Regions from separate parts of the Brevibacillus sp. NRS-1366 genome, predicted to be linked through region 2. Evidence: a T-box and tRNA genes for the amino acid it is inferred to sense, from the RefSeq annotation. Region 2 holds a T-box; the other holds one or more tRNA genes.
What was found. The T-box of region 2 lies ahead of ileS (isoleucine--tRNA ligase). A T-box ahead of a tRNA ligase gene usually reads a tRNA of that ligase, here a tRNA-Ile.
Positions count from the first base shown of each region.

Region 1: it encodes a tRNA-Ile, which carries the amino acid that the T-box ahead of ileS (isoleucine--tRNA ligase) is inferred to sense. The anticodon was not compared.

Region 1 is NZ_JBITPN010000013.1:1,252-15,812, reverse strand. It holds gene mnmG (tRNA uridine-5-carboxymethylaminomethyl(34) synthesis enzyme MnmG) at 1-534, opposite strand, end outside; gene mnmE (tRNA uridine-5-carboxymethylaminomethyl(34) synthesis GTPase MnmE) at 601-1,977, opposite strand; gene jag (RNA-binding cell elongation regulator Jag/EloR) at 2,347-2,976, opposite strand; gene yidC (membrane protein insertase YidC) at 2,973-3,731, opposite strand; gene yidD (membrane protein insertion efficiency factor YidD) at 3,770-3,994, opposite strand; gene rnpA (ribonuclease P protein component) at 3,999-4,367, opposite strand; gene ACIFQN_RS07050 (hypothetical protein) at 4,509-5,477, opposite strand; gene rpmH (50S ribosomal protein L34) at 5,635-5,769, opposite strand; gene dnaA (chromosomal replication initiator protein DnaA) at 6,349-7,710, shown strand; gene dnaN (DNA polymerase III subunit beta) at 7,917-9,056, shown strand; gene yaaA (S4 domain-containing protein YaaA) at 9,106-9,321, shown strand; gene recF (DNA replication/repair protein RecF) at 9,338-10,456, shown strand; gene remB (extracellular matrix regulator RemB) at 10,467-10,751, shown strand; gene gyrB (DNA topoisomerase (ATP-hydrolyzing) subunit B) at 10,754-12,679, shown strand; tRNA gene ACIFQN_RS07010 (tRNA-Ile) at 12,913-12,989, shown strand; tRNA gene ACIFQN_RS07005 (tRNA-Ala) at 13,080-13,155, shown strand; tRNA gene ACIFQN_RS07000 (tRNA-Asn) at 13,162-13,237, shown strand; tRNA gene ACIFQN_RS06995 (tRNA-Glu) at 13,265-13,341, shown strand; tRNA gene ACIFQN_RS06990 (tRNA-Val) at 13,453-13,528, shown strand; tRNA gene ACIFQN_RS06985 (tRNA-Met) at 13,558-13,634, shown strand; tRNA gene ACIFQN_RS06980 (tRNA-Asp) at 13,711-13,787, shown strand; tRNA gene ACIFQN_RS06975 (tRNA-Phe) at 13,825-13,900, shown strand; tRNA gene ACIFQN_RS06970 (tRNA-Thr) at 13,917-13,992, shown strand; tRNA gene ACIFQN_RS06965 (tRNA-Tyr) at 14,053-14,137, shown strand; tRNA gene ACIFQN_RS06960 (tRNA-Gln) at 14,156-14,230, shown strand; tRNA gene ACIFQN_RS06955 (tRNA-Lys) at 14,240-14,315, shown strand; tRNA gene ACIFQN_RS06950 (tRNA-Leu) at 14,380-14,466, shown strand; tRNA gene ACIFQN_RS06945 (tRNA-Gly) at 14,546-14,561, shown strand, end outside.
Region 2 is NZ_JBITPN010000022.1:176,906-191,466, reverse strand. It holds gene ACIFQN_RS17550 (WYL domain-containing protein) at 70-285, shown strand; gene ACIFQN_RS17545 (SOS response-associated peptidase) at 526-1,200, shown strand; gene ileS (isoleucine--tRNA ligase) at 1,335-4,418, opposite strand; T-box leader at 4,487-4,745, opposite strand; gene ACIFQN_RS17535 (hypothetical protein) at 5,155-5,379, opposite strand; gene ACIFQN_RS17530 (YhcN/YlaJ family sporulation lipoprotein) at 5,906-6,355, shown strand; gene ACIFQN_RS17525 (hypothetical protein) at 6,514-6,780, opposite strand; gene ACIFQN_RS17520 (bile acid:sodium symporter family protein) at 6,998-7,984, shown strand; gene ACIFQN_RS17515 (hypothetical protein) at 8,095-8,292, shown strand; gene ACIFQN_RS17510 (YolD-like family protein) at 8,276-8,542, shown strand; gene ACIFQN_RS17505 (hypothetical protein) at 8,815-9,039, opposite strand; gene ACIFQN_RS17500 (glycerol-3-phosphate dehydrogenase/oxidase) at 9,164-10,855, shown strand; gene ACIFQN_RS17495 (hypothetical protein) at 10,992-11,186, opposite strand; gene ACIFQN_RS17490 (glycerophosphodiester phosphodiesterase family protein) at 11,261-12,259, opposite strand; gene ACIFQN_RS17485 (hypothetical protein) at 12,454-12,699, shown strand; gene ACIFQN_RS17480 (DUF952 domain-containing protein) at 12,721-13,071, shown strand; gene ACIFQN_RS17475 (hypothetical protein) at 13,061-13,276, opposite strand; gene tlp (small acid-soluble spore protein Tlp) at 13,408-13,626, shown strand; gene mnmA (tRNA 2-thiouridine(34) synthase MnmA) at 13,791-14,561, shown strand, end outside.

The sequences.
Region 1 (14,561 bases), on a different contig from region 2:
GCCGCTTTCATACTGCAAGTCACCTAAAATAATTTTCCCGCGCAGGTACGTTCCTGTAGTCAAAACGACCGATTTGGCTTGGTAGCGTGCTCCGGTTTGGGTGAGCACACCTTCACATACTCCATCGTTCACGATCAATTCTTCTACCATAGCCTGACGCAGGATCAGGTTTGGTGTGTTTTCAATCGTCTTTTTCATTTCATGCTGATAAGCAAACTTGTCTGCCTGAGCGCGCAAAGCATGCACAGCCGGTCCTTTTCCTGTATTCAGCATCCGCATTTGGATATGGGTTTTGTCCGTATTGCGTCCCATTTCTCCGCCAAGCGCATCCAATTCTCTTACGACATGACCTTTTGCCGGACCACCGACGGATGGGTTGCAAGGCATAAACGCAACTGCATCCAGATTGATGGTCAACAGCAGCGTATTACAACCCATCCGTGCTGCTGCCAATGCCGCTTCACAACCCGCATGACCAGCCCCAATCACGATGACGTCAAATGAGCCGGCTTCATACGTAGGTACAACATTCATTTTTTCTCCTCCTCCTTACTTGTGAGTACTACATCTTTCGAACAAGACTCCACTTGCCCGCTTTCCTTACTTACCGAGGCAAAACTGGGAGAATATCTGGTCAATCAAATCCTCACCAACACTCTCACCGATGACTTCACCAAGCAGCTCCCATGCCTTTTTAATATCAATCTGGATCATATCAACTGGCATCAAATCATCAATTCCAGCTAATGCTTCATCTATCGCACGGTCCGCCTGCCGGAGCAGTTGGATGTGGCGTGCATTGCTCACGTAGGTTAAATCATCCTGCTGCACCCGGCCACTGAAGAAGATATCCCCAATCGCCTGCTCCAACAGGTCGATCCCCGTCTCCTCCCGCGCCGATGTCATGATCAACGGCTGCTGTGGAAATTGTTTTTTTACTTCTTCTAAATCGACCTTCTGCGGCAGGTCAAATTTATTCACAATGACGATGACCTGGAATCCTTTAGCCGCTTCAAAAATCGAATAATCATCTGGAGTGAGCGGCTCGTTGTAGTTGATGACGAGCAGGACAAGATCTGCCTTTTGCAAAAGCTGCCTCGACTTCTCTACCCCAATTTTTTCGACGATATCTTCCGTATCCCGAATCCCAGCCGTGTCGATCAGACGCAATGGAACACCACGTACGTTGACGTATTCTTCAATCACATCACGAGTAGTGCCCGCCACATCGGTAACGATTGCCTTTTCCTCTTGGACAAGGCTATTTAATAGAGAGGATTTTCCTACATTCGGGCGCCCGATAATCGCGGTAGACAGACCTTCCCGCAAAATTTTCCCTTGTTTCGCCGTCTGTAGCAGCCGTTTTATCTCCTCTTTCACCTCTACACATTTGCCTCGTAAGAAGTTCTGTGTAAATTCCTCGACATCATGCTCCGGATAGTCCAACGTCACTTCTATATGAGCCATGGCTTCGATCAGATTCTGTCGCAGCCCTCGAATGAGACGAGACAGCTTTCCCTCCACCTGATTGAGCGCCACTTTCATCGCCCTGTCTGTCTTCGCCCGAATTAAATCAATAACAGCTTCAGCTTGCGACAAATCGACGCGGCCATTTAAAAATGCACGCTTTGTAAACTCACCTGGTTCTGCCAATCGTGCACCATTGTCCAAAATGAGCTCCAACACTTTTTCCACGGAAACGATCCCTCCGTGGCAATTCACTTCAACTACATCCTCCCGCGTAAAAGTCCGCGGTGCCTTCATAACGGAAACCAGCACCTCTTCCACTCGCGCACCTGTCAGTGGATCATACAAGTGACCGTAGTGAATCGTATGACTGTCCACAGTGGACAACTGTTGTTTTCCTTTGTATATCTTATCCACAACTTCGATCGCCTCCGGTCCACTTACCCGGATCACAGCAATACCGCCTTCCCCCATCGGAGTAGCGACCGCCGCTATCGTATCGAATTTCATGATATTCACCTCAAGCTTTCCAATAAGAAAACCTCTATCGAGGCCTCCTCAAAGATGAGCGACCGCGTTTTAGCGGAATGTTTCATGCGCTCCAGAATTCATAAGCGTTCGCGCTTAAATTCTTATACGTTCAAACGAGTCAGCCACTAACTTACTAGCTTAACAGATCGACCTGAAAAATTCCAAAAGAAAGTGCAGATTTTCGGACTGCTGCCGCACACTCAACAGGAAAAAGCAACCTCCTGCTCAAGGTTGCTGCTACGCTTTTGTTATCCACAGTATGATCTTTTTTTGGATACTCCAATCCTACCACGGATTATCCACAGTGGATAACCATAAACGCAAAAAAAATACAGAAAAAAAAGAAGCCTAACGAGAGGCTTCTTTCGGTGCGATTACAATATATCGATTGGGTTCGTCTCCTTCGCTGAAGGTAACCACATCTGCTCTTTTTTGCAAAAAGGCATGGATTACTTTCCGCTCGGCAGCCGACATCGGTTCCAGGCGCACATCACGCTTGGTTGATAGGGCTTTTTTCGCCACCCGATCCGCCAACTGCTCCAGTGTTTCCCTGCGGCGCAGCCGGTAATTTTCAGCGTCCAACGTGATGCGAACATGTTTCTCCGCATGACGGTTCGCTACGACGTTTACGAGATACTGTAATGAATCAAGAGTTTGTCCCCTACGGCCAATAATGATTCCCAGATTCGTTCCCTGGATGTCAAACAGCATGCCCTCTTCATTTGAACGTGTCTCCACTTTGGCATCTACCTTCATGTTTGACAAAACGTCTTGAAGAAAGTCACGTCCCTGTGCAACCGGATCAAAGTGAAATTCTACCTCCACCTTAGCGTCCTTGGCCCCGATCAATCCAAACAGACCTCTGCTCGGTTCCTCTAGAACACGGACACTTGCCCTTTCACGCGGCACACCCAATTCCAGCAAAGCTTTCTGCACAGCATCGTCTATCGTTTTTGCCGTAGCAACCACCTTTTTCACTTGGAGGCTCCCTCCTTAGGAGTAAGCTTATTACCCTTATCCCGGTACAGGAAGTAGGTTTGTACAATCGTAAACAGGTTACCGTACACCCAGTACAGAGAAAGAGCTGAAGGCAAGGTAACCGCAATTGCCAGAATCATCAACGGCATCATGATAATCATCATTTGCATTTGCGGGTTGCCTTGTGTTGCCTGTCCCATCATTTTGGATTGTAGATAGGTTGTAATTGCTGCAACGATCGGCAAGATATAGTACGGGTCTTTTTCGCCCAACGTCAACCACAAGAAGCTTTGTGTCTTGATCTCCGTCGTACGGATAATCGCATGGTAGAACGCAATCAGGATCGGCATTTGTACCAGCATTGGCAAGCAACCAGCCAATGGATTGACACCATTCTTTTGGAAAGCAGCCATTGTTTCCTGTTGAGCCTTTTGCGGATCATTCTTGTACTTCTCACGGATTTTTTGCATTTCTGGCTGAAGCTCTTGCATTTTCTTGGAGCTCTTGATTTGCTTCACCATCAAAGGCAGTACAATCAGGCGAATGATGATTGTAGCTACCAGAATACCCAGTCCGTAGTTGTTACCGAGTATAAGTGCGCTCTCTTTAATCAACCAAGACAAGGGATATACTAAATACTTGTCCCAGATGCCGGTTGCGTCAGGGCCGATTGGTGCAGCAGTCTGCGGATTACAGCCCGACAAAACTAGAACCAGCAAGGTCAGCATAAGAATGCTGAGGGTGCGTCTACTCAAGGGTGATCCTCCTTTTCCCCGCTTCAATTGAGGTATGATTATTTGCGTTGATCCGGGACCGGATCAAACCCGCCCGGGTGGAACGGATGGCATTTAAGGATGCGACGAAGGGCCAACCATCCTCCCCTCCACGGCCCAAATCGACGAATCGATTCGATGGCGTAGTGGGAACAGGTGGGCGCGAACCTACATGAGGGTGGCTTCAGTGGAGAAATAAATAATTGGTATCCACGAATCAACCAAACCATGACTTTCGCCAACATCGTTTCACCCTCTTTTTCCATTATGTACGGGTGCCTGTTTGATCACTTTGGCTCGTTTCATGACGTGCAATAGTGACTGCTCAATGGCTTCAAGGGTCATCGTTTCCACTCCTGGACGGGCGATGATGACAAGATCCAGACCGAGTGGAATGGCGGTTTCCAAGCGTGCTACCGCCTCGCGTATGAGCCGCTTGACCCTGTTACGGATAACGGCGTTGCCAATTTTTTTACTTACGGAAATCCCGGCGCGAAAAGCTGCTTGTCCCTCTTGCTTGGCGGAATATAGGACAAACTGCTTATTAGCAGCCGAACTTCCTCGTTGAAACACTGCTTGAAAGTGCTCATTTTTTTTGAGCCGGTGTGAACGATGCAAGGTAAACAACCCCTAACATCACAATTATAGTAGAAAACGTAAACAGCATCTACCAGTATATCCTTGTTTCGTCCACTTTTTTCCCATAAGCGCACTTTGTTTACAAGAAAATCAGAAAAAAAGAGAAAGGATCGCCGTAGATTAGCAGATCGTAGCGATTATTTCATCGCTATGGATACGTAAACGGTTGATCAGCTCTTCATCCGCTTGTAAAAATCCTAACTCTTTTAGCCGCAAAAGAAGCCCGCGTGGAAGTGACTCCCAGTGATTCTCCAGCCATTGGTCTGCATCCTCACAAAGATAGAGCCAAATGGCTTCCGAAAATAAGAGAAACTTCGCAGCTCCCTCCTCTTTTTGCCGCCTCAAGCGCTCTAGTTTTCGCCGTAACAGGATATCGTTTAGGGGGTCCAGAGCAAACATGTCCCTATCCCGCTGAGAACGCAGGTACGCCCGATAGGCGGCTATCAGCCCCATTCGGTCTTGTACATCCTGTTTGGCACCGTAGCTCTCTAAAAGAAGCCTCTCAATCACTTCCCATTGACCTGTCTCTTTCATGAGGGGAAATAACCAGCCATCCGCTGCCGTTCCTTTGCAAAAATAAGCATACATTTGCACAGCACAAGTCCAACCTGCCCAAGCTGCCAGATAAGCCGAATAGTCAAATCCCTCGGCGAGCGCGAGACTTGCAGTATCGTGGTACTGATCAATGTCCCTCTTTGCTTGCTCCAGCATTTTGCCTCTTCCCTCTTCGGAGTCGAGATAATCACGCATAAAGTGGAACCAAGTCGAATAGCGCCCCTGTGGATCGTAAATCAGTCTTGCTTCTTTTATATAGCGCCACGACCATGGTCTCTCGTACACGGTCTCATTGATTGGAGCAGGATGAATGTGAAGCTGAATAATCTGTCCTCTGAACTCCCTATTCTCGCTGGTGTGGTCGCTTTTGCCCTCCACAATGATGTTCAGATCCAGATCACTATGGGCATCTGCCTCTCCTCTTCCAACGGATCCCCCTGCATAAGCGCAGACCATGCTTGGAAAAGACTCTTCCTTTAAAAAGTCTTGGGCCAATAAAACAAAAAAGTCGGTAAAACTCTCGTTCCGCTCCATGGATTCCTCCTGGCCTTTTCATGCTTCTTCCTTTTAGTAGCTAGGTAATTAAACTCCTCCAAAAGGTTTCAACATCGCTGCAGGACTTCCTCTTTTCGCATGAACAAAGAATTTTCCGACTTAACAGGCAAACAAAAAGACCACTAAAAGAGTGGCCTTATGCGGAAAGAACTTTTCTACCTCTTTGACGACGAGCAGCCAAGATTTTGCGGCCATTTTTTGTGCTCATGCGCTTACGGAATCCGTGATCCTTTTTGCGCTTGCGGTTGTTAGGATTAAATGTTGGTCTCATTACTATACACCTCCGTCTTCCACAGACATTCTTTTGCATTATAAAAACATATGCCTAAAAAGTCAAGTTACAGTGGAATTTCATTACCAAGGCAAATATCCCCATAAAACTATTTCCCGGACCTGTGGATATCATTTTATCCACAAAAACAAAAATCGACAAGTTTATCTACAGCTTGTACACAAAATATGGACATGTGCATATGTACATAGCACCAGAGGTTGTGTTTGTGGATAAGTATGAAAAAACCATTGATACCATGCGTTATATCTGTTATTATGTTTTTGTTTTGAAGCGTGAATAACTTCCATAGGTAATTCAGGTTTTCCACAGCATGTGGATAAGTTTGTGGACAGATTCCTTCCTTTGTGTATGTTGTTACTCACATGGGTGCGGATAACCGTCTGCTTTTTTTCTCTTCTCCGAGTGTAATCCCTTTTTTTCGACTTTTTTTATCCACAGTCGACAACCAACGATCATGTTGACAAACGGGTGGCACATAACAGATTTTTGCATTTTTTCGTTATATTTTCGATTGATGAATTTATTTTACGGATTGTCCAAAAGGAGGGATTCTGGTTGGATGCAGCGATTAGCGAGCTATGGCGCAAAGTTTTGGCCAAGATAGAAAAATCGCTAAGCAAACCCAGTTTTGATACCTGGCTGAAGGCGACGAAAGCAACTACTTTGGAAGAAGATGCACTGATTGTCGTAGCGCCCAATGACTTTGCCAGAGATTGGCTCGAAACTAGGTACGCTCAACTGATTACCGATACACTATATGAAGTAACTGGTATTAATATGAAGGTAAAATTCGTCGTCTTGCAGAATCTTGACCCCGCATTTGCCGATGAACAGCCTACCCCACGGGTAAAAGCCAGTGCTCCGCCTACTGCTGCGGATGATCAGCCGCCCAGTATTTTGAATCCCAAGTACACCTTCGACACGTTTGTCATTGGCTCTGGGAATAGATTCGCTCATGCGGCGTCTCTCGCGGTCGCAGAAGCTCCAGCAAAAGCATACAATCCCCTCTTTATTTACGGGGGTGTCGGTCTTGGCAAAACCCACTTGATGCATGCGATCGGCCATTATGTGGTTCAACACAATCCTTCGGCAAAAGTGGTTTATTTGTCATCTGAGAAATTTACAAATGAATTCATCAACTCCATTCGCGACAATAAGGCGGTCGAATTCCGCAATAAATATCGTAGCGTGGATGTCCTTTTAATTGATGATATTCAGTTTTTGGCTGGAAAAGAGTCGACCCAGGAAGAATTTTTCCATACATTCAATGCTTTGCACGAAGAAAGCAAGCAGATCATCATCTCCTCTGACCGGCCGCCCAAGGAGATCCCGACTCTGGAGGATCGCCTGCGCTCCCGATTTGAGTGGGGCTTGATTACGGATATTCAGCCGCCTGATCTTGAGACACGGATCGCCATTTTGCGCAAAAAAGCAAAAGCGGAGAATCTGGACATTCCTAATGAAGTGATGGCGTATATCGCTAACCAAATTGACAGCAATATTCGCGAGCTGGAAGGTGCTTTGATTCGTGTTGTAGCGTACTCATCCTTGATTAATCGCGATATTGATACGCAATTGGCCGCAGAGGCGCTGAAAGATATCATTCCGTCTTCTCGCCCTCGCGTTATCACCATCATTGACATTCAACGAGCTGTGGGCGATGCATATAATCTCAAGCTGGAGGATTTTAAAGCGAAAAAACGGACCAAAACCGTTGCTTTTCCCAGACAAATCGCTATGTACCTCTCCAGAGAGCTGACTGATGCTTCCCTGCCCAAAATCGGAGACGAATTCGGCGGACGCGACCACACAACAGTCATCCATGCACATGAAAAAATCTCTCGTGCCCTGGCTAGTGATCCGCAAATGCAGACAACGATTCAATCGCTCATTGAAAAACTAAAAGCTCACCACTAAACTGTGAATAACGCAAAAAGCCTATACACAACTTACCCACATGTGTATAGGCTCTCTTTTACGTGTTTGATCCACATATCCACAAATCCACAGGCCCTATTACTACTTCTGTTAAAAAGATATATCCTAATAAGATATGATAAAGGCGCAGCCATTATGCATGGTGAGGGAAAAAATAGCGTCTAAAAAGAGGGAGGCTCACTTTGATGCACATTACCGTTCAGCGAGACAAGCTATCTAATGCCGTGTCGCATGTCAGCAAAGCGGTTTCTAGCCGAACAACCATTCCAATTTTGACCGGGATCAAGATAAAGACTGATGATGAAGGACTCACTCTAACGGCAAGTGATTCTGATGTATCCATCGAAGTTCAGATTCCACTGGAAGAAGCAGGAGAATGGGGAGTTACGATTCATCAGCCAGGCAGTATCGTATTGACAGCGCGTATTTTCAGCGAGATCGTACGCAAACTGCCTAGCAACGAAATCCACATTCAGGTTGATGATCGCCTCGTAACCCAAATTCGTTCCGGCCAAGCCGAATTCACCATTAATGGGATGGATGCGAATGAATTCCCTCAGTTGCCGCACTTGGAAGAGGATAAAGTTTTCAGCGTTCCATGTGATCTTTTGAAAGCCATGATCCGTCAAACCGTATTTGGTGTATCCACATCCGAGATGCGTCCGATTTTGACTGGCTTAATGTGGTCGCTCGATCAAGGACAACTGCGCTTTGTTGCAACAGACAGCCACCGTTTGGCTAGCCGTACGGCAATGGTAGAATGCCCGGAGGATCTTTCTTTCCATAACGTGGTCGTACCGGGTAAAAGTTGTAATGAATTGGTAAAAATATTGGATGACGACCAAAACCCTGCTGATATCGTCGTAGCGGAAAACCAGATCCTGGTGAAGTCGAAACACATTCTGTTCTATTCCCGTCTGTTGGAGGGAACGTACCCGGACACGACCAGAATCATTCCACAAGGCAGCAAAACCGAGATCACAGTTAGCACAAAAGAGTTGCTGCAATCGATTGAGCGCGCTTCCCTGCTGAGTCGCGAAGGCAAATCAAACGTGGTAAAATTGGTTACTTTATCTGATGGAAGCGTAGAAATCACATCAAATGCTCCAGAGATCGGGAAAGTAACAGACATGTTGACGCCGAAAGCGATGAATGGAGAAGAGCTCAAAATCTCCTTCAATGCCAAATACATGATCGATGCCCTGCGTGCGATTGACAGCACCGAAATTAAAGCAAGCTTTACTGGCCCTATGAGTCCATTTGTCATTCGTCCAACTGACCATGATTGGATGCTTCATTTGATTTTGCCAGTGCGTACCTACTAGGCGTTTTTTCGTAAAGGAATGTTTTTACGTAAAAGAAAGGGGCCCTACCATGCGTGAGGTTTCCATCACGACCGAATATATCGCCCTCGGGCAATTTTTAAAGCTGGCGGAAGTCATTGATACTGGAGGTATGGCAAAAGCATTTCTGGCTGAAGTGCCGATCCAGATCAACGGTGAGCTCGATAACCGGCGCGGCCGCAAGCTATATCCTGGCGATGAAGTGGCGATTGAAGGCTATGGCCGCTATCAAGTGGTACGCCGCTGAGAGGAGAGCGTGATTCTTGTTTCTCAAGAACCTGTCGCTAACCAACTATCGCAATTACGAATCGCTCTCCCTGTCATTTGACGGTCCGATTCAGCTATTTATTGGCAACAATGCTCAAGGCAAAACAAATGTACTGGAATCCATATACGTGTTGGCCCTGGCCAAATCCCATCGCACGCCCCGAGACAAGGAGCTGATTGCCTGGGAGGCTGATTATGCCGCTATCCGTAGCGATGTTCTTCGTCGCTACGGTTCTGTTCGTTTGGAGCTGCAGTTGACAGCAAAGGGAAAGCGGGCCAAAATCAACGGAATGGAGCAGCAGAAGCTCAGTGCCTATGTGGGAGCATTGAATGTCGTGATGTTTGCTCCGGAGGATTTGTCCATCGTGAAAGGAGCTCCTGCTCAGCGCAGACGCTTTATTGACATGGAAATCGGGCAAGTATCTCCAACGTATCTGTATTATTTGAGCAATTACAACAAGGTGCTGGCCCAGCGAAATCAGCTTTTGAAGGATTTGGCCATGAAAAAAAGTAACTCGCTGGAAATGCTGGCAATTTGGAATACCCAATTAGCCGATTTAGCTGTAAAATTGTTACGGAAGCGTTTTGAGTTTATTCGCAAGCTAGAAACGTGGGCACAAGAGATCCACACTGGCATTACCGACGGCAGGGAAATGCTTTCCTTGCATTACGAAAACTCATCGCCCGTCACGGAAGAGATGACAGTAGACCAGGCAGTTGATAAGCTATTGGCTGCTTATGAAGAGGTTCGCGACCGAGAAATCATGCGGGGAAGCACCCTGATTGGACCGCACCGTGATGATTTTTCACTTAAGGTGAACAACATGGATGTACAGACGTACGGTTCTCAGGGACAGCAACGCACCAGCGCGCTGTCCATCAAATTGGCCGAAATCGAGCTGATAAAAGAAGAAGTAGGCGAATACCCCGTTCTTTTGTTAGATGATGTCTTGTCAGAGTTGGATGAACATCGACAAACCCTGCTGCTCGAAACCATTCAGGATCGGGTTCAGACGTTTGTAAGCACAACGGGTGTGGAAGGCTTAAAGCATCAGGTTCTCCAGCAAGCCTCTCGTTTTTACGTGAAGGAAGGGAAAATCTCGGGGGAAAGGTAGGGGATCAGGGATGTTTATACACATTGGTGGAGATACTGTGGTGAGCACAAAGGAAGTCATTTCCATTCTCGACCATCAGACTGTCAAATCCTCCAAAATCAATAAGGCTTTCTTGCATGAAAAACGGAAAACCGTTGTTGATCACAGCGAGGAAGAAACAAAGTCGTATGTAATCACCCAGGATGCCATATACTGTTCACCTATTTCTTCTCTGACGCTAAAGCGACGCGCTCAGTTCGTGGACAGCTTGGATCAGGTTCCCTTAGTACAAGCTGAAGTAGAGGAGTTGACTTAAGAGTGGATCAAGTGACGACAAAAGATACAAACTACGACGCTAGTCAGATTCAGGTGCTGGAAGGGTTAGAGGCAGTTCGGAAACGTCCCGGCATGTATATCGGGTCGACCAGCAGCCGCGGTTTGCATCACCTGGTATGGGAGATTGTCGACAACGCCATCGACGAAGCACTTGCCGGCTATTGTGACGAGATTTTGGTAGTCATTCAGCCGGACAACTCCATAGCTGTAACCGATAATGGCCGGGGAATTCCAACCGGCATTCATGAAAAGACTGGTAAATCAACTGTAGAAACTGTTTTGACCGTTTTGCACGCCGGCGGTAAATTTGGTGGTGGCGGATACAAGGTTTCAGGTGGTCTGCACGGTGTAGGTAGCTCGGTTGTGAACGCGCTCTCCGAATGGATGGAAGTCGAAGTCAAACAAAACGGCAACATTTATCACATGCGTTTTCGTGTAGGTGCTCCAGAAGCGGACCTCGCTATCGTTGGTGAAACGGAAGACAGCGGGACAAAGGTTACGTTTAAGCCTGACCCGACTATTTTTACCGAAACCACAGTCTTTGAATACGACCTCCTGCAAAAACGGATTCGCGAGCTGGCTTTCCTGAATAAAGGACTGCGCATTACGCTAAAGGATGCACGTCCTGATCAGGAGCGGGAAGAATCGTTCCATTATGAGGGCGGTATCGTGCAATTCGTTGAGTACCTGAACAAGAACAGGGAGGCTTTGCATGACGAGGTTATTTATTGTGAAGGCGAAAAGGATGGCTTGCTGGTCGAAGTAGCTATCCAGTACAACGATAGCTACGTCAGCAATATTTACTCTTTTGCCAATAACATTAATACGCATGAGGGCGGAACTCACGAAACCGGCTTTAAAACAGCCCTTACTCGTGTGATTAATGACTATAGCCGCAAGTTCAACTTTTTGAAGGAAAAGGATCAGAATCTCTCTGGTGACGATGTGCGCGAAGGGATTACCGCCATTATCTCGGTGAAGATTCAAGAGCCGCAATTTGAAGGTCAAACGAAAACAAAGCTCGGCAACTCTGAAGCCCGCAGCATTACAGAGTCTGTTTTTGGCGATCGCTTTAACAGCTTCATGGAGGAAAATCCGGGGATTGCCAAGAAAGTGGTCGAGAAGGCTTTGATGGCTGCCAGAGCGCGTGAAGCAGCGAAGAAGGCTCGGGAAATGACTCGTCGCAAGAGCGCTTTGGAAGTAAGTGCATTGCCGGGTAAATTGGCGGATTGTTCGTCTAAAGACGCGTCTGAGTCAGAACTGTTCATCGTAGAGGGAGACTCTGCGGGTGGTTCTGCAAAGATGGGTCGTGACCGCCATTTCCAGGCGATCCTGCCACTACGGGGTAAAGTCTTGAACGTGGAAAAAGCACGTCTCGACAAAATTCTGGGCAACAATGAGATTCGCATGATCATTACCGCACTAGGTACGGGGGTCGGCGAAGATTTTGACATTACCAAAGCACGTTACCATAAAGTTGTCATCATGACCGATGCGGACGTCGACGGTTCTCACATCCGTACCCTTCTTTTGACATTCTTCTATCGTTACATGAGACAATTGATTGAAGCAGGGTATATTTATATTGCCCAACCGCCTCTCTTTAGTATTAAACAAGGGAAGCAGATTCATTATGCCTATACCGATAGGCAGCGTGATGAAATTCTGGCAACCTTGAAAACGACTCCTAAACCCAATATCCAGCGCTATAAAGGATTGGGTGAAATGAACGCGGATCAATTGTGGGAAACAACTATGGATCCAGACGTTCGAACGCTTCTTCAAGTAAACCTAGAGGACGCTATGGAATCGGATATGGTATTTGAAACGCTCATGGGCGATGAAGTAGAACCGCGCAGAGAGTTTATTGAGCAGCATGCTTCAAGAGTACGCGATCTAGATATTTAATCGACAAACAAATGAAGGACATGTAGGAAGACTCAGCTATTCAGGCGGTGTATTCTGATACATGCTATGAATAGCTGAGCTTCTTTTTTATTGTGTAAACACGGTTGCTTTTTGCTAGGTAGATATACGTAAATCTACTTTTTAAAAATTTTAGCTGTATCTGATAAAAAATATGAAAAATTCTATTGCAATGAATTAAAATCTATGCTAGATTATAATTCCAGAAGGGATACGGGCCTATAGCTCAGTTGGTTAGAGCGCACGCCTGATAAGCGTGAGGTCGGCTGTTCGAGTCAGCCTAGGCCCACCATTATAGCTTTTTCTTCTTGCTGAGGGGTCCCCGAAAAGTATTCGGAATAACCAACGAAGCATAAGCGTCACTTTTTTTGGTTTCTTTCATGGGGCTGTAGCTCAGTTGGGAGAGCGCCTGCCTTGCAAGCAGGAGGTCATCGGTTCGATCCCGTTCAGCTCCACCATATTGTTCCTCGGTAGCTCAGTTGGTAGAGCAATCGGCTGTTAACCGATCGGTCGGCGGTTCGAGTCCGTCCCGAGGAGCCATTCAGAAACTTATATAACATTCATCCTGGCCCGTTGGTGAAGCGGTTTAACACAGCAGCCTTTCACGCTGTCATACAGGGGTTCGAATCCCCTACGGGTCACCATACTACCCCACAAAGTGGATTTGATGCTTCTTGGCATCATTGAAGTTGACGGGGCCCCCGCAAAGTACTCGGAATATGCTTCAAAGCATATTCGTCACTTTGTGGGGTTACGGAGGCTTAGCTCAGCTGGGAGAGCATCTGCCTTACAAGCAGAGGGTCGGCGGTTCGATCCCGTCAGCCTCCACCACTTAATTTCATAAAGTGACTTAGTAACGTCGCGGGATGGAGCAGCTCGGTAGCTCGTCGGGCTCATAACCCGAAGGTCGCAGGTTCAAATCCTGCTCCCGCAACCAAATTTTTCACTTGAACTACGTTGAAAGTTCTTCTTGCTCAAGTGAGATGGGAGTGCCCTTGGGTGCAACCAAATATGGAGCTGTGGTGAAGTTGGAGTTCACGCCGGTCTGTCACACCGGAGGTCGCGGGTTCGAGTCCCGTCAGCTCCGCCATTCTTTCTCAAGCAATGGTGGAACGTCAAATGCTTGAGGCTCGGTAGCTCAGTCGGTAGAGCAGAGGACTGAAAATCCTCGTGTCGGCGGTTCGATTCCGTCCCGAGCCACCATTACTATATGAAATATGCCGGTATAGCTCAATTGGTAGAGCACCTGACTTGTAATCAGGGGGTTGTGGGTTCAAGTCCTATTGCCGGCACCACAATTTACCTAGAAAATAGCGTGTGCGTGCTGTTTGCACAGTGCTTTTCAAGGAAAAGCTGGGGAGATAGTGAAGTGGCTAAACACGGCAGACTGTAAATCTGCTCCCTCCGGGTTCGGCGGTTCGAATCCGTCTCTCCCCACCATCTTTACTTCGTGGCTATTGGGGTATAGCCAAGCGGTAAGGCAACGGACTTTGACTCCGTCATTCCTAGGTTCAAATCCTAGTACCCCAGCCATTTTAATACGAGCCATTAGCTCAGTTGGTAGAGCATCTGACTTTTAATCAGAGGGTCGAAGGTTCGAGTCCTTCATGGCTCACCAGTATTTTTTAACCCAAAAAAGTAGAGTGTTGTTTTGAAGGCTTTTCGGGTGCCGGATTGATAATGCGGTCATGGCGGAATTGGCAGACGCGCTAGATTCAGGTTCTAGTGGTGGCAACACCGTGGAGGTTCAAGTCCTCTTGACCGCACCATTCCCCCAAAAAGTGAAGTGAAGCTTTGTAGCGTATTCCGAATACTTTTCGGGGACCCCACAACTAATTAATTATTTATGCGGACGTAGCTCAAT
Region 2 (14,561 bases):
TTTCCTTTGCATGTTCGTATGTTGTTCGCATATAATACAGAACAAACGTTCCATTCGGAGGCGAATGAAGTGATAAAGGAAATGCTTCGTGCAATAAAACAACAGCAACTCATTCGTGTGATTTATCTCGGCAACAACGGTCAGACAACGATTCGAGTCATACGTCCATTAGAGGTGGAAGGAAATCGGTTAAAAGCATACTGTCTAACACGCCGGGGGCCACGCGTTTTTGCCATCAACAATATACTTGCTATTGAGCCGATGGTGAACGGCCGTGCTGTCTGATATCGAGCGAAAAGTGCCCCGGGTCATTGCGAACTATTCCGCAAGGCGCCGCATGACACCTGCTGTGCAAGAATTATGCACCAAAACAGGACGGAATCGTGATGGTATGGGAAGCATGGGAGTAGAAAGAAGGTTTCGGTGAATAATGTGGATAAGGTCTGGGCATACTAAATTTCATACACTGTTAACAACCTTTTTCAACCCTCGTCCATACGAGGGACTTTTTTTGTTGGAGGGCATATGTGCGGTAGGTTCACATTAACCGTTTCATTAAAAAATTTATTAGACCATTATCATGCAGAGGACACCATTCCTTTTGAGTACATGCCGAGATTCAACATCAGTCCCACCCAAATGGTCGTAGCCGTTATCCATGACGGAGATAGGAATCGGGTAGGAAGGTTGAGATGGGGTCTAGTTCCTTCATGGGCAAAAGATGAAAAAATAAATTTGGTCAATGCACGCGCTGAAACATTGGTACATAAACCGGCTTTTAGAGTCCCACTCTTGCGAAAAAGGTGTTTGATCCCAGCGGATAGCTTTTATGAGTGGAAGAAGACAGCCGCAGGGAAGCAACCTACACGTATTTTGTTGCGATCTCAAAAATTGTTCAGCATTGCGGGGTTATATGATACCTGGATGTCGCCGGACGGTAGGAAGCTGAGCACTTGCACGATTATTACGACATCGCCCAATTCACTTGTTGCAGATATCCATGATCGAATGCCTGCGATTTTGCACCCTGCGGATGAAGCAGACTGGTTAAACAGGGATAATCAGGATACGAAGACGCTGCTGGATCTGCTCCGACCTTTTCCTGCCGAAGAGATGAGGGCTTATCCGGTTTCGTCGCTTGTAGGTAATGCAAAGAATGATGTCCCTGAATGTATCAGAGAGATCACTGCGGACAAGTAACGCCTATTTAACTTAAGGGTGGGAAACAAAGGAAAGAACAACGACAGCCACGGAAATTACTCATTTCTGTCCGGAACTGCCGTTGCTTTTTTATTTTCATTACCGTTGATCAGTATGTGGTCATTTTTTAGGAGCTACTTAATTAGCAAACGGAAATGCTTAGCTCCAATCGAAAAAGTCTCCATGCCTTCTTCTTCCGCATAGGTGACATCGGCAACGAGCACATTTTCACGCAGGACATGATCAAAATGCAGCAATGCCTCTTTTAATTGAACATCGACATCGAGTGTCAGTCTTACTCTTTTATCAAGAGGTAGATCCAGCTTCTTGCGGTAATCCTGGATCACGCGTATGACCTCGCGCACGAGACCCTCCTCTTCGAGCTCCTTTGTTATCGTTGTATTTAAAGCGACGTTCATCTGATAGCCAGATGCGGAAGCAAAGCCTTCTTTCCCATGCTTCTCCACCAGCAGCTCATCTAACGCAAGACGAAGCAGTTCGCCGGAAAGAGGGACGTCCAAAGAGCCGGTCGTAACGACTTGTTTTGCTTCAGATGCTGACAACTGTTTTAAATGGTTTTGCAAGGGCCCGACCCATTTTCCAAATTTCTTGCCGGCTACTTTTAGATTTAGTTTTAACTGGTAGCGAACGAAGCTGCTGTCACTTTGCTCCACACGGATCTCTTTTACGTTGATCTCATCCTTGATGATGCTTGCAAAGCGGTCCAGGTTAAAATCGCGCTCAAGGGAAATGATCAGCTCGGACAATGGCTGGCGTGTTTTGATTCCTGTTTCGTTGCGAATATTGCGAGCGAGCTCAACGATTTGACGTGCTGTTTCCATGTCGTTCTCCAGAGCTTCGTCGATAGCGTCTTCGTCTACTTTTGGATAATCGGTCAAATGGACACTTCCTTGGCTGCCATCCAGGTTGCAATAGATGTCATCGGCGATGAGCGGTGCATAGGGCGCGATCATCCGCGCGAGTGTCAGCAGGACATTATGCAGTGTTTGGTAAGCTGCCACCTTATCCTCCGTCATTCCACTACTCCAATAACGGTCTCGGGAGCGGCGGATGTACCAGTTGCTCAATTCGTCGATGAACGTTTCGATGTGCTTGGCAGGATTGAGAAAATCGTAGGACTCGACTCCTTTTAATACATTCTGCAGAGTAGTGTTTAACCGGGAAAGAATCCAACGATCCAGTTTATTCTTCTGAACGGGTTGTAGATGGTCTTCAGGTTGATACTGATCAATCGTCGCATACAGCGAATAGAAGGCATGCGTGTTGTTGATCGTATCAATCACTTTATACTTGGCTTCCGCTACGATCTGTTTCGAGAATCGTTTGCTGCTCCATGGCGAGCTATCAGACAAGAGTGCCCAGCGGAATGCGTCGGCACCGTATTCATCTATGATTTCCCACGGATCAATAACGTTGCCTTTACTCTTTGACATTTTCAGACCGTTTTCATCCAATACATGCCCGGTTGAAATGACCGCTTTATAGGGTGATTTTTCGTTATAAAGGGTGGATACCGCAAGCAAACTGAAGAACCAACCTCGTGTCTGGTCAATACCTTCGGAGATTATATCAGCAGGATATTGTTCCTGGAATAGCTTCTCATCACTGAAAGGATAGTGGTACTGGGCAAATGGCATCGAGCCGCTGTCAAACCACACATCAATGACTTCAGGTGTTCTTTCCATGGTACCCCCGCAAGAACAACGCAGTTTGACCTCGTCAACAAAAGGCTTATGCAGTTCGAGGCTCTCGTCAATGGCTTCCACTGATTTTTCACGTAAATCTTTATGGCTCTCTGGCGCATATTCGATTCCACAATCCGTACAAATCCAGATGTTTAGGGGAGTACCCCAAAAGCGATTACGACTAATATTCCAATCGACGAGCTCTTCCAGAAATTTGCCGAAACGTCCATCGCGTAAATGAGAAGGGTACCAATCGATGTTTTGATTGTTTTCGATTAGCTGGTCTTTAATCGCGGTCGTTTTGATAAACCAGCTCTCCATCGCATAATAGAGCAGTGGAGTTTTACAGCGCCAGCAAAAAGGATAGCTGTGCTCATAACGCTCTTTGGAGAACAGCAAACCACGATGAGCCAAGTCTTTTACGATATCGACGTCGCAATCTTTGACGAAACGTCCGGCATAATCGGTTATTTGATCGGTGTATTGTCCAGACAAATTCACGACATTTACAAAGTCAAGCTCATGCTGTCGACACGTACGGTAATCTTCTTCTCCGTGTGCAGGTGCAGTATGAACGATACCTGTTCCGCTTGTGTCACTGACGTATTCTGCATCTACAACGATGTGACCTCGATTCACGCCAATGTATCCAAACGGTGGCTCATAGGCAGTTCCGACGAATTCTGCACCTTTGTGAGTAGATAGGATTTCGTAGTCTTCCTTTAACACTTTTTCCACAAGCTTTTTGGCTACGACGTATATTTCGCCCCTCTGTCTTGCACGCACGTAGTCCATGTCTCTGTTAATCGCCAATGCGACATTCGCGGGGAGAGTCCACGGTGTAGTTGTCCAGGCGAGAAAAATCTCCTCACCCGCTTTGCTTCTAAATTTCACCGTAGCACTCAAATCTTTTACGTCTTCATAGCCTTGTGCCACTTCATGGGAGCTTAACGTCGTTTGGCAGTCAGGACAATAGGGGCTAACACGGTGACCTTTGTACAGGAGTTCTTTCTTGTGAATGGTAGACAAGATGTGCCAGACACTTTCGATGTACGGATTCGTCAAGGTGACGTAGGGATTAGCCATGTCTGTCCAATAAGCGATTGCTTCGGTTAGTTCCCGCCACTGCTTCTCGTATTCAAAGACACTGCTTTTGCACTGTTCAACAAACTTGGCTACCCCGTATTTTTCGATCTCTTGTTTTCCCGAGATTCCGAGCTGCTTCTCGACGCCGAGCTCAACGGGAAGTCCGTGCGTGTCCCAGCCTGCCTTGCGGACGACTCGATAGCCGGACATCGTTTTGTAGCGACCGATAAAATCTTTGATGACCCGTCCGAGTACGTGGCCGATATGAGGCTTTCCATTCGCTGTCGGAGGGCCTTCATAAAATACGAAATTCGGTTTTCCGATCCGATCATCCATTGATTTTTGGAACGTATTGTTTTGTCTCCACTGATTCAAGACGCGCAACTCACGGGTTCTCGCTTTTTCTTTCACATCCACTTTTCTCATGTTTTTCATCCTTTCGCCATTCAAATAATTGAGTGTATAACTCAAGAAAAACAAAAAAATCCCGCCCCCTAAGGGACGAGATTCCATCTCGCGATACCACCCTTGTTCCGAAATGACCAATTAAACATGATCTTTCGGCACCTCATACTACGTACCATCATACGCGTCCCTTGTAACGGCGGGATCCCGGGTTAGCTTACTGAACTGCTTTCAGCCTTCCTTCTCGGAGAGGATTTTCGGCTAAGTCTTGAACGTTGGCTTTCAGCACAAGGCCAACTCTCTGGGGAACAAGGGGTTTAGCTTACTCTTTCTCGTCAATGAATTTCTTCAGATCATTTGGTTACCTCTTTTTTTACAACAGAATCAAGCAAATGTCAAATCAATATAAGAAATCCAAAGAGCGAGTAAAAAGGACAAAATTGAAGTGGCAGTGATCGAAATAGTTACGTACCGAGGCAGAGGTGTATTCCTCGTGCTTTTATACCACCCTGCGAATTGCAGCTTGTTGCGGTATAAGATAAAAAAAGCCAAGTACATAGAGAAAGTCAGCAATAAATCAGAGGTGTCCGAGAGTGGAAACGTAAACAATTCATGGACTAGAAAATGAACTGCATACATGAAAAGAAACCACAATAGTAAAATTCTAATGATTTCTGATAGAAAAGAAAAAAATCTTGTCATTACTAATCACCCTATATGAGTGTAGCATAGTGGAAACTATCCGCATTAAGGAGCGTTATTTTCTGAAAATAGAAATTACTATTAAAAAGGTGAGGAGTAAAATAAATAATAAAATAAAAAACTGAGATAAAGGGCGGTGAGTCACCTCATTTCCTACGATAATTCCAGCAATCGACAACCCGATATTTTCCCGATTATATTTCGTGAACTTATACTTGAAGACGCGGTATAAAACAAGGGCAGCCATTCCAAGCGATAAAAGAATGATTATGGATTCCATAAAAAACCTCCTAGGCTAGATCCCATCTTCAGCATTCACTTTTTATTATTCTTTATTTATTATCACATTACCTGAAAGTACAGGTGAATTTCCATATTTTTCGTATAGAACCAAAAGACAACAATCTAAGAATAGGTATTTATACCTATATATACTTGTTGTTAGCACTCCACCCAACCGATATGCTTACCTTATTCACGTATGACTTAGCGTACTACCCCGTCCGCCCCCAACCATATTTAACTGGTTGGGTTTTTTTTCAAAAAAATGTGGAAATGAAAACGATCCAGTTTTCTCCTATCGCGCTTGTATATCATTTGATATATCCTATATAAGGACTCGAAAAGTTCTTGGGGTCTGCGGTGACTCAATAATGCAGATGAGTCACCGTTTTTTTATTTCGCATATCCCGACCCGTCTCTGGCAAGCACCGAGGCGGGTTTTTCTTTGGAATAATCACACCCACATACTATTGCTATTTGCGGTCATTCTAAAGATAGAATGACTTTGGTTGGGAGGTTTTTGCTTGCGCAGTACACTCGTAGTTTTAGCATTCACGTTATTGATCACGGGCTGCTCTTCACAGTCGAATTCCAAAGCCGGGATCCAGTCGAAGGAACAAGAACCGTTGTGTTCTCCTGCACCAGTCCGCTACATGCAGTGGGAGGAACAAGCGAAATCCATTGCAGGCCAAGTCAAAGGCGTTGATAGCGCAGTTGCTGTTCAGATTGATAATGAGTTGGATGTAGCCGTCAAAGTGAGTAACTTCAATCGATTTCGATTGGAATCGATTAAAAAACAGGTCGCCGAGCAATTAAAAGCGGCTTTTCCTAAATCGGACATTCATGTCACTTCAGACAAAAAACTAAACCGTGAGCTGCAGAAAATTAGCGAGAAGCCATGGCCGACAGACGTTAAAGAAGCGTGCAAGCAAAAGAAAAAATTCCAACAGATAGAGAAACAAATGAAGGGGTAAAACAGCTTGGTAATGACCTTGCCTTATTCGAATGCGGGCTTGAGTTGTTACCTTTTTCATTGCTTTTGCTCACGAAGCTCTTTGTCTGTATGAAAAAAGACTCCTTCAGTAGGAGTCTTTTGTGTATTTTTCAGTAGGTTGATGTGCTTTTTAGTCAGTCAGTGATGATCGAAGTCACGATGGTCACGATGAACATGAAGATCATGAAGATCATGGTTGTCACGACGACGGCGGTGCAGGTCTACAGTGCGAAGCTCATCTTTTGCTTTTTCAACGAGCACTTGATAATCTCTCACCACCTCAGTAAGGGCAGAGACGGACTCCTTATAGTCGGGTTCATTAATGATTCCATCTATCGCTCGATGGAGGTGATACATCTTATCTTCGGTTTTTCGGATAAATTCAACCCAATCCATTCCGTTCATAAAATACCTCCTTTCCACTTTAGGCTTTACACGCCATTGGGAAAGTATGCAAGGACGGGGGGATGAAATGAATTTACATAGTATAAAAATGAACGTTAGTCTTGTTAAAGAAAAGGGTTCATGATAACATACGTCACGTCAGTTGTTCACAGAGCGGCCATTCTGCGGTCTTTTATGAGCAACACGCACTTACTTAAGTGACTTCTGAGGTGGATGTATGGACACATTAGCCAAAATAAACAAGATGCTTGAAAAAATAATGCCGATTCTAACGCCAAGCAGTGTCTTCATTGGCGTATTGGCGAGCAATTATTTGCAACCATATACTTATTTGTCTCCTTGGATCTTTGCCTTTATGACTTTTGCCGGGAGTCTCGGATCCGGGTTCAAAGAATTCGCCAAAGTACTTACGCGCCCATTGCCGTTAATTGCCAATCTTTTGATTCTGCACGGACTCATGCCGCTTATCGCTTGGGGAACGGCAAGCCTGTTTTATCCAGATGATAGGCATCTGGTCACAGGGTTTGTATTGGCAGCATTAATTCCGACGGGTATTTCCAGCTTTTTGTGGTCGTCTATTTACATGGGAAATATTGCTCTGACGCTCTCGATTATTTTAATTGATACGATGCTCTCTCCTTTTGTTGTTCCATTGGGCATGTCGCTGTTTTTAGGGGCAAAAGTAGAGATGGACATGGCTCTCATGATGCAAGGTCTGTTTTTCATGATCGTATTGCCTTCATTAATCGGTATGCTGCTCAATCAGTTGACTGATGGAAAAGTAAAGACTACATTGGCTCCACGCTTGGCTCCTTTCTCCAAGATCGGGATGGGCGTGGTGGTCGCAATTAATAGCTCCGTAATTGCTCCGTATCTGTCTAAGTTGGATGGAAGGCTTATCGGCATGGCAGGAGTAGTTCTGATGCTTGCTGTCACGGGTTATCTTGTCGGTTGGTTCATCGCCAAATGCTGCGGCTGGGACAGAGGAACGATCGTGACTCTCACTTTTAACAGCGGGATGCGAAATATCAGTGCAGGTGCCGTTATGGCGATCTCATATTTCCCGGCTTCCGTCGCGCTTCCGGTTGTACTGGGCATGCTTTTTCAACAAACTCTAGCTTCTACATTTGGCAAGTTCCTTGCGATCGTGGAAAAAAGACCTGTTCACAATTCAACAGCACAGCTCAGCCAGAAAGCAGGATAGCCTGCTTTTTTTGTTTACTCGAAAAAGGGTTTTGATGTCAATTTTTATTGCGCGTTCGTATCGTGTTCGTATATAATACAAACAAACGTTCGAGATCAAGGGGGCAAGTCATGATCGAAACGATAATGGTTCCCGTAAACAAGAAAATGAAGCGTGTTCCTGTATTGACGAAAATGCATTTGCGAGTTTTCAGAATGCTGGATAATGGTGCAGAAATAGTTGCCATTGTTGCAGATCGCCAAATGAGACGAGCGGTCAATGACTTATGTAGATTAGGGTGGGTGAATTCGCGTGGCAGCAGGCATTAAGAGTGCAGAAGAAAAGGTGTTAACACCGCAGGAGAGAGAATCCTTTTACTACATACTTCGCGATTCGGGGAGGGAGGATTATGCTGTAACGGTGAGCTGGTGGGTGTCCCTGGAGGGGGAAAAGGGTAATACATGTACTATGTGGGGAGTTGTAAAATGGTTGGATCCGAAATCGCGGAAAATCAAGCTCGTCAACCAAACGAAAAGTACGTGGATCGACATGGAAAATATCTTTTACGTACAAGGATAGCGATATTTCGATCATGTTCATAAACGATATTTTCCACGTCATCCATGAATTATTTTGTAGTTCCCCCGTCATGGTGTCAGGAAATGTGACGCGAATATTTGGAAAGATCAAAAAACGGTAGACGTACGATTTTTATATGTTTGCATATATGACATAGCTTGCATTCTCTCCACTTCCTAACTTTGGCTCTTTATGGGTCACTTTTTTTGCCCAATCACCTCCCTTTTTAGGGTAAATAGGATTTTTTTCCGATAGCTGGTAAAATGGACTGATCATTGGGGGTAGGGTTTGCCGTCACCTTTAAACAGCTTGCTAACCATTGCATAGAGGCGCGCAGGCATGTTGGGGAAAACGAAGGAATACTGATCGGCTCCATCTTTGAGCAAAGCAACAGGAGCTTCTAAGGAATACGGAATTTTCATCAGGTCGAGCATCTTTTTATATTCATCTACCATGGTATGGTCCACTGTGTAATAAAATGATTTCGAAGGATTCATACGCTCACACTCCTTTTCCCATATTGTAGCATAACAAAATCATTTCTTCGAAAAACAGTTGTTTGCAAGGATGTAGGATTTTACCTAATCGAGAGAACGGTTTTCTGCTTGGAGGGAGAAAGCAATGCTTACACGTTTTTCGGCTGCAAATCGGACGGCGCTCCTCAAAAAGATGGATATGCATGAATTGGACTTATTAGTCATCGGGGGGGGCATTTCAGGGGCTGGGATTGCACTGGATGCAGCTCTACGCGGCTTACGGATTGGCCTGATCGAACAAAACGACTTCGGCTCAGGGACGAGCAGCCGTTCGACAAAACTAATCCATGGCGGCTTGCGATATCTCAAGCAAGGTGATGTGAAACTAGTCCAAGAGGTAGGGCGTGAACGAGCGATCTTGTATAAAAACGCACCGCATCTTGTTGTGGCTTCCCCCATGCTCTTACCTATTTATCGCGGGGGAACATACGGGTACTTCGCTTCTTCCGTTGGCTTGTACCTCTATGATTGGCTGGCTGGGGTGGAACGTCCGGAAAGACGTAAAATGATGAATAAACGGGAAGCCCTCCAATTGGAGCCGTTGTTAAAGTCGGAAGGATTAAAAGGCGCGGGCTATTACTATGAGTACCGTACCGATGACGCCAGGTCGACCATAGATATCATGAAAACAGCGTGGCAGCACGGGGCAAGCATCGTAAATTACGCACAGTTGACGGGCTTTATTTACAAGGAAAAGCGAGTAGCAGGTGTCCATGTTGTCGATCGGATTACAAATGAAAGCTTTGATTTATACGCAAAGCAAATTGTCAATGCAGCAGGACCGTGGGTTGATGAGGTACGAAAAGTAGATGGATCTCTTTTGGGAAAGCGCCTTTTTTTAACCAAAGGGGTGCATCTGGTTGTGGCAAAAGATAGACTGCCCATTCGCCAATCTGCGTATTTCGATACCCCTGACGGACGGATGATTTTTGTCATTCCGCGTGGGAATGTCACATACATAGGAACGACTGACACTGCGTACCAATTGAAAATGGATCAACTTCGAACGACCGAGGAAGATCGAGATTACTTGCTGCGAGCCGTAAATGCCATGTTTCCAGGAGTGGGCCTGCGGGTCCAAGATGTTTGTTCTCACTGGGCAGGTGTGCGACCTCTCCTTTATCAGGAAGGGAAGGGACCATCTGAGCTGTCACGCAAGGATGAGATCATTATTTCTCCCTCGGGTCTGATTACGATAGCGGGGGGCAAACTGACCGGCTTTCGCAAAATGGCTGAAAAAGTGGTGAACCTGGTCACGAGTCAATTGAAGCAGCTGACGGGAATGGATTACAGAGCTTGTACGACGGATCGAGTCGTTATTAGCGGTGGAGAACGCATGGGTCACAATAATTATGAGGCATGCAAAAAAGCCATTTGGAAGCAAGGGATTTCGCGTGGTGTGGATGGGGATACGGCCTCGGAATGGGTAGATTTATTCGGGACCAATACACTTCGCGTCTACAACCATTTAGGTGCAGTGAAAAAGAAAGGCGAGGGATTGACAGGGGAGCAACTGCTGCAAGCGCAAATCTCGTATGCGGTGGAGGAGGAGATGACAGCTACCGCTGTTGATTTTCTTCGACTTCGAACAGGGTGGACGTATTTTCAGGTGAAAAAGGCGGAAGAGAACGCTGGAAAAGTCATTTGCCTGATGGGGGAAAAGCTCGGATGGAGCAAGGCCGTGCTGGAACAACAGCGAGCGGAGGTAGCTCGGCTGCTGGGTACGATTTATCACCTTCCACGCAGCGACAATGAACTGGAGAACCCAATTGATTGAGTGGATCACTGTTCGCATGGAAATCCGCAACGCAAAAAAAAGCACCCTGATAAGGTGCTTTTTGTCGTAATAGGAGAAAGCTTTGCCAAACGTCACGGTCTTTGGAGACGGGATAAGTATATTTTTAAACGATCGTTTAACTGCTGAAAAAGCTACGACTGGAGCGCTTTTTCTTGTAATGGGAGCTTCCGTAGTAAGAATGCCCTTGCCCATGTCCGTAATTTGGATCATGGCCTTTTCGGTGTTTGTAGTCGCTGCTGCTGAACTTTCGGTACTTGCTGGATGTAGATGAGTGATTACCCAGTAGATTTCCCAATAGCTTTTTTAACATTACAATCACTCCTTGACGTATGTGTATTCGTATATACGAATATGTTTGGCGACAGTTTCACATTTTTCCTTTTTCTATTTAGATTGTATGACAGGTCCGATCCGATCAATCCTGTTTGTCCATATCCACCCGGAAAAGCCAGGAGGGATGCGCGAAAGATCGTCTACACTGTCAAAACCGCTGGAGACATCTCCGCTGCCAGCCACGAGAATCACGTTTGTATGATTCTGCTCCATTCTTTCCATAAAGCGATTAGGCCAACCCCACAGCCACGGAGCAATTTGGTCTGGAATGTGAAGCTGCGTCTTTTCACATGCTTGCGGGACATAACCGGACCAGCCTACGGCAATATAGGGGATCAGACAGCTTTTCAATGTTGCTTTAGACATCACTCGCATCTCTGGCATAATTTGGTGCAAGGATTCGATTGGCTTGTCCCCACCATAAACAGTGAGGGTTGCCAAGCGTTCTTTCGGAAGGGTGGACAGGTAATTTGCCAGTTGTTCGCCTTCGGTTGGATCATTGCTTTTTATGTGAATCAACAAGGAGCGATCAGGAAAAGTTTGCAGCACTTCCGGCAGAGAAGGCATCATGCCAATGCCCTTCCCGCGGAAAGGATACGTTTTCCCTCCATCTGCCGTGTAATTGTAGCCAATATCCAGCTTTTGCAGCTCTGCGAGAGAAAAGTCGCGGGTGACACCTTCCCCATTCGTTCTGCAGCCGAGCGTCCAGTCATGAAAAATGACGAACTGTCCGTCTTTTGTTGGCTGAACATCCAGCTCGACGACATCGGCACCTGCATCAAAAGCGGCATGCATAGAAGCAATCGTATTTTCTAAATAGGGGTGCTCGGGTGAGTAAATCCGTTCTGCTGTACAGGTTTCGTCGGTGATGCCTTCCATATGAAAAGTTTGGGCCAATCCTCGATGCGCGAGAAGGGAAGGTGCACCAGTGCCTTCTTTTGCCAGATAAGAACTGTTATTGATAAATAGAAACAGGATAAAAACAAGGAAAAACCAAAAGAATTTTCGCTTGAACCATGCTTTTCTCGGTTTGCGTTCGCGTGTTGACATGGAAAGGAACCTCCAAACAAAGGGTTTAAAACCGTGCAAAATGTGCAAGGTATCTCATAAGCTTGTTTGGTGATTCTACCAGAAATAAGTGCGAAAAGGAAAAGCTTTTGCCGGTTCGGGTCTTGGCATTGTCCCAAAAGACTGGCAAAATATACGTGATAACAGATGATGAGGACGAAAATCTGGGAGGTTCCATGAAAATAGCGTTACATCAAATCGCCTATCAGATCGGGATGCATCCTACAGAAATGGCTAGGCTTGTGTTTGAAGGGGAAATTACCGGAGAAGTACCAGACCAAAATCCGCAAGCCAAGGATGCTTGGGTAGATCTGCACTCCCTGAGTAATTTTATTCAATGGCGATATGATCAGGGGCGTTTTGATAAAATGTTTTATGACAAAGCGATGCGCCATATTAATAAATCTATGCCGAGACGGTAGGAGACAAAAGGAGAGGCGAGCATGGAAAATACGATTTATTGTTTAGTGCCAAAAACGTACTGGGAGCGATGGGCGGATCGAGAGCATTACCTACCGCGTGATTATGAACAAGAAGGCTTCATTCACGCAACCAAGGGAGACGAGCTGCTGGGGAAAGTAGCTAACCGTGTCTATGCATCGTTCGAAGGAGAATTGCTGGTGCTGGTTGTAGACGAGAAGAAGTCGTCCTCGCCGATAAAATACGAAGAGGCGAAGGATGGACTTCTTTATCCACACATCTACGGCCCGTTGAATCGTGAAGCGATTGTCGATGTAAAAAGGATGCAACGAAAAGAAGAGAGCTGGAGCATTGGCCCGTCCATTAATAGTTAAACCATTTTAATAACTCTAGCACTTCTTGGCGTTTCGACGCGGGGAGCTTATCGAGTCTTCGCAAAAGCAGTCCAATTCGAACACGCTGCTCTTCTTCAGACTCGTTCTGTTTTTCACTGCTCATCCACTGGCGCTTTAATCTGACGGGTTCCGTCTCGGAAATAATCCGAAGCAGCTTGCGCTCCAGTAAATCTAAGGAAGCCATGTAGAATACCTTCTTTGCATCTTGATTCTGTGTACATGCATTATAACAGCTTCTTACATAAATCATCCAGGATTAGCGCACAATGGTATTTGTGTTAACCAGATATCATGACGCGAGGGAGTGTATTCAACATGCCAAAACCAGATGACCGCTCAGATAACGCAGAAAAGCTGCAAGAGATGCTGCAAAATACAGAAGAGAGCATTCGCGAGTCCGAAGATTACATCGCTGCTCATGGCAATGAGATGTCTGCTGAGGAAAAAGCGAACATCGAAGCGAAGAATCAACGCCGTGAAGAGAGTATCGAAGGATTTCGTTCGGAAATTCAGGACGAAACCGCGGAAGGTTAAAAGTGTGACTAGCGTCTGTTGCCGTCAAAAGCGACAGACGCTTTTTTTACAAGCGAAAAGGAGAAAAACACGATGGATGAGAGGAAAGTGCAACAATACATGATTTGTTTTGCGAAACATGGTAATCTGTTAGTGGTACAATTTGAAAAAAGAGGAGAAAGACCATGAAACGACCAGAAGATACTCGCGTCGTAGTCGGCATGTCTGGCGGCGTCGACTCCTCCGTGACGGCTTACCTGCTCAAGGAGCAGGGATATGACGTCATCGGCATCTTCATGAAAAACTGGGATGATACCGATGAATTCGGCCACTGCACGGCGGAAGAAGATTTCCAGGATGTCCGGCGCGTCTGTGAACAAATCGGCATTCCGTATTACACAGTAAACTTTGAAAAAGAATATATGGATAAAGTATTCCAGTATTTTTTGGATGAATATAAAAGGGGTCGTACACCTAATCCGGACGTCATGTGCAACCGAGAGATCAAGTTCGGTGAACTGCTCTCAAAGGTAATGGATCTGGGCGCTGATTATATAGCGACAGGTCACTATGCCCAAGTGAAGTACATGGACGGGGAGTACAAGTTGATTCGCGGCGTGGATAGCAACAAGGATCAGACCTATTTTCTCAACGTGCTCGGGCAAGAACAGTTGTCCAAAACGATGTTTCCAATCGGTCATTTGCCGAAACCACAAGTGAGAGAAATCGCTGAAAAGGCAGGTCTTTATACAGCAAAGAAAAAAGACAGTACCGGTATTTGCTTTATTGGCGAACGGAACTTCCGTGACTTTTTGCAAAGTTATCTCCCTGCCAAGCCGGGTAATATCGAAACAGTTGACGGGACAGTGATCGGACAACATGATGGATTGATGTACTATACGCTTGGACAACGCCAAGGGCTGGGCATTGGTGGTGGACATGGAACCAGTGGTCAA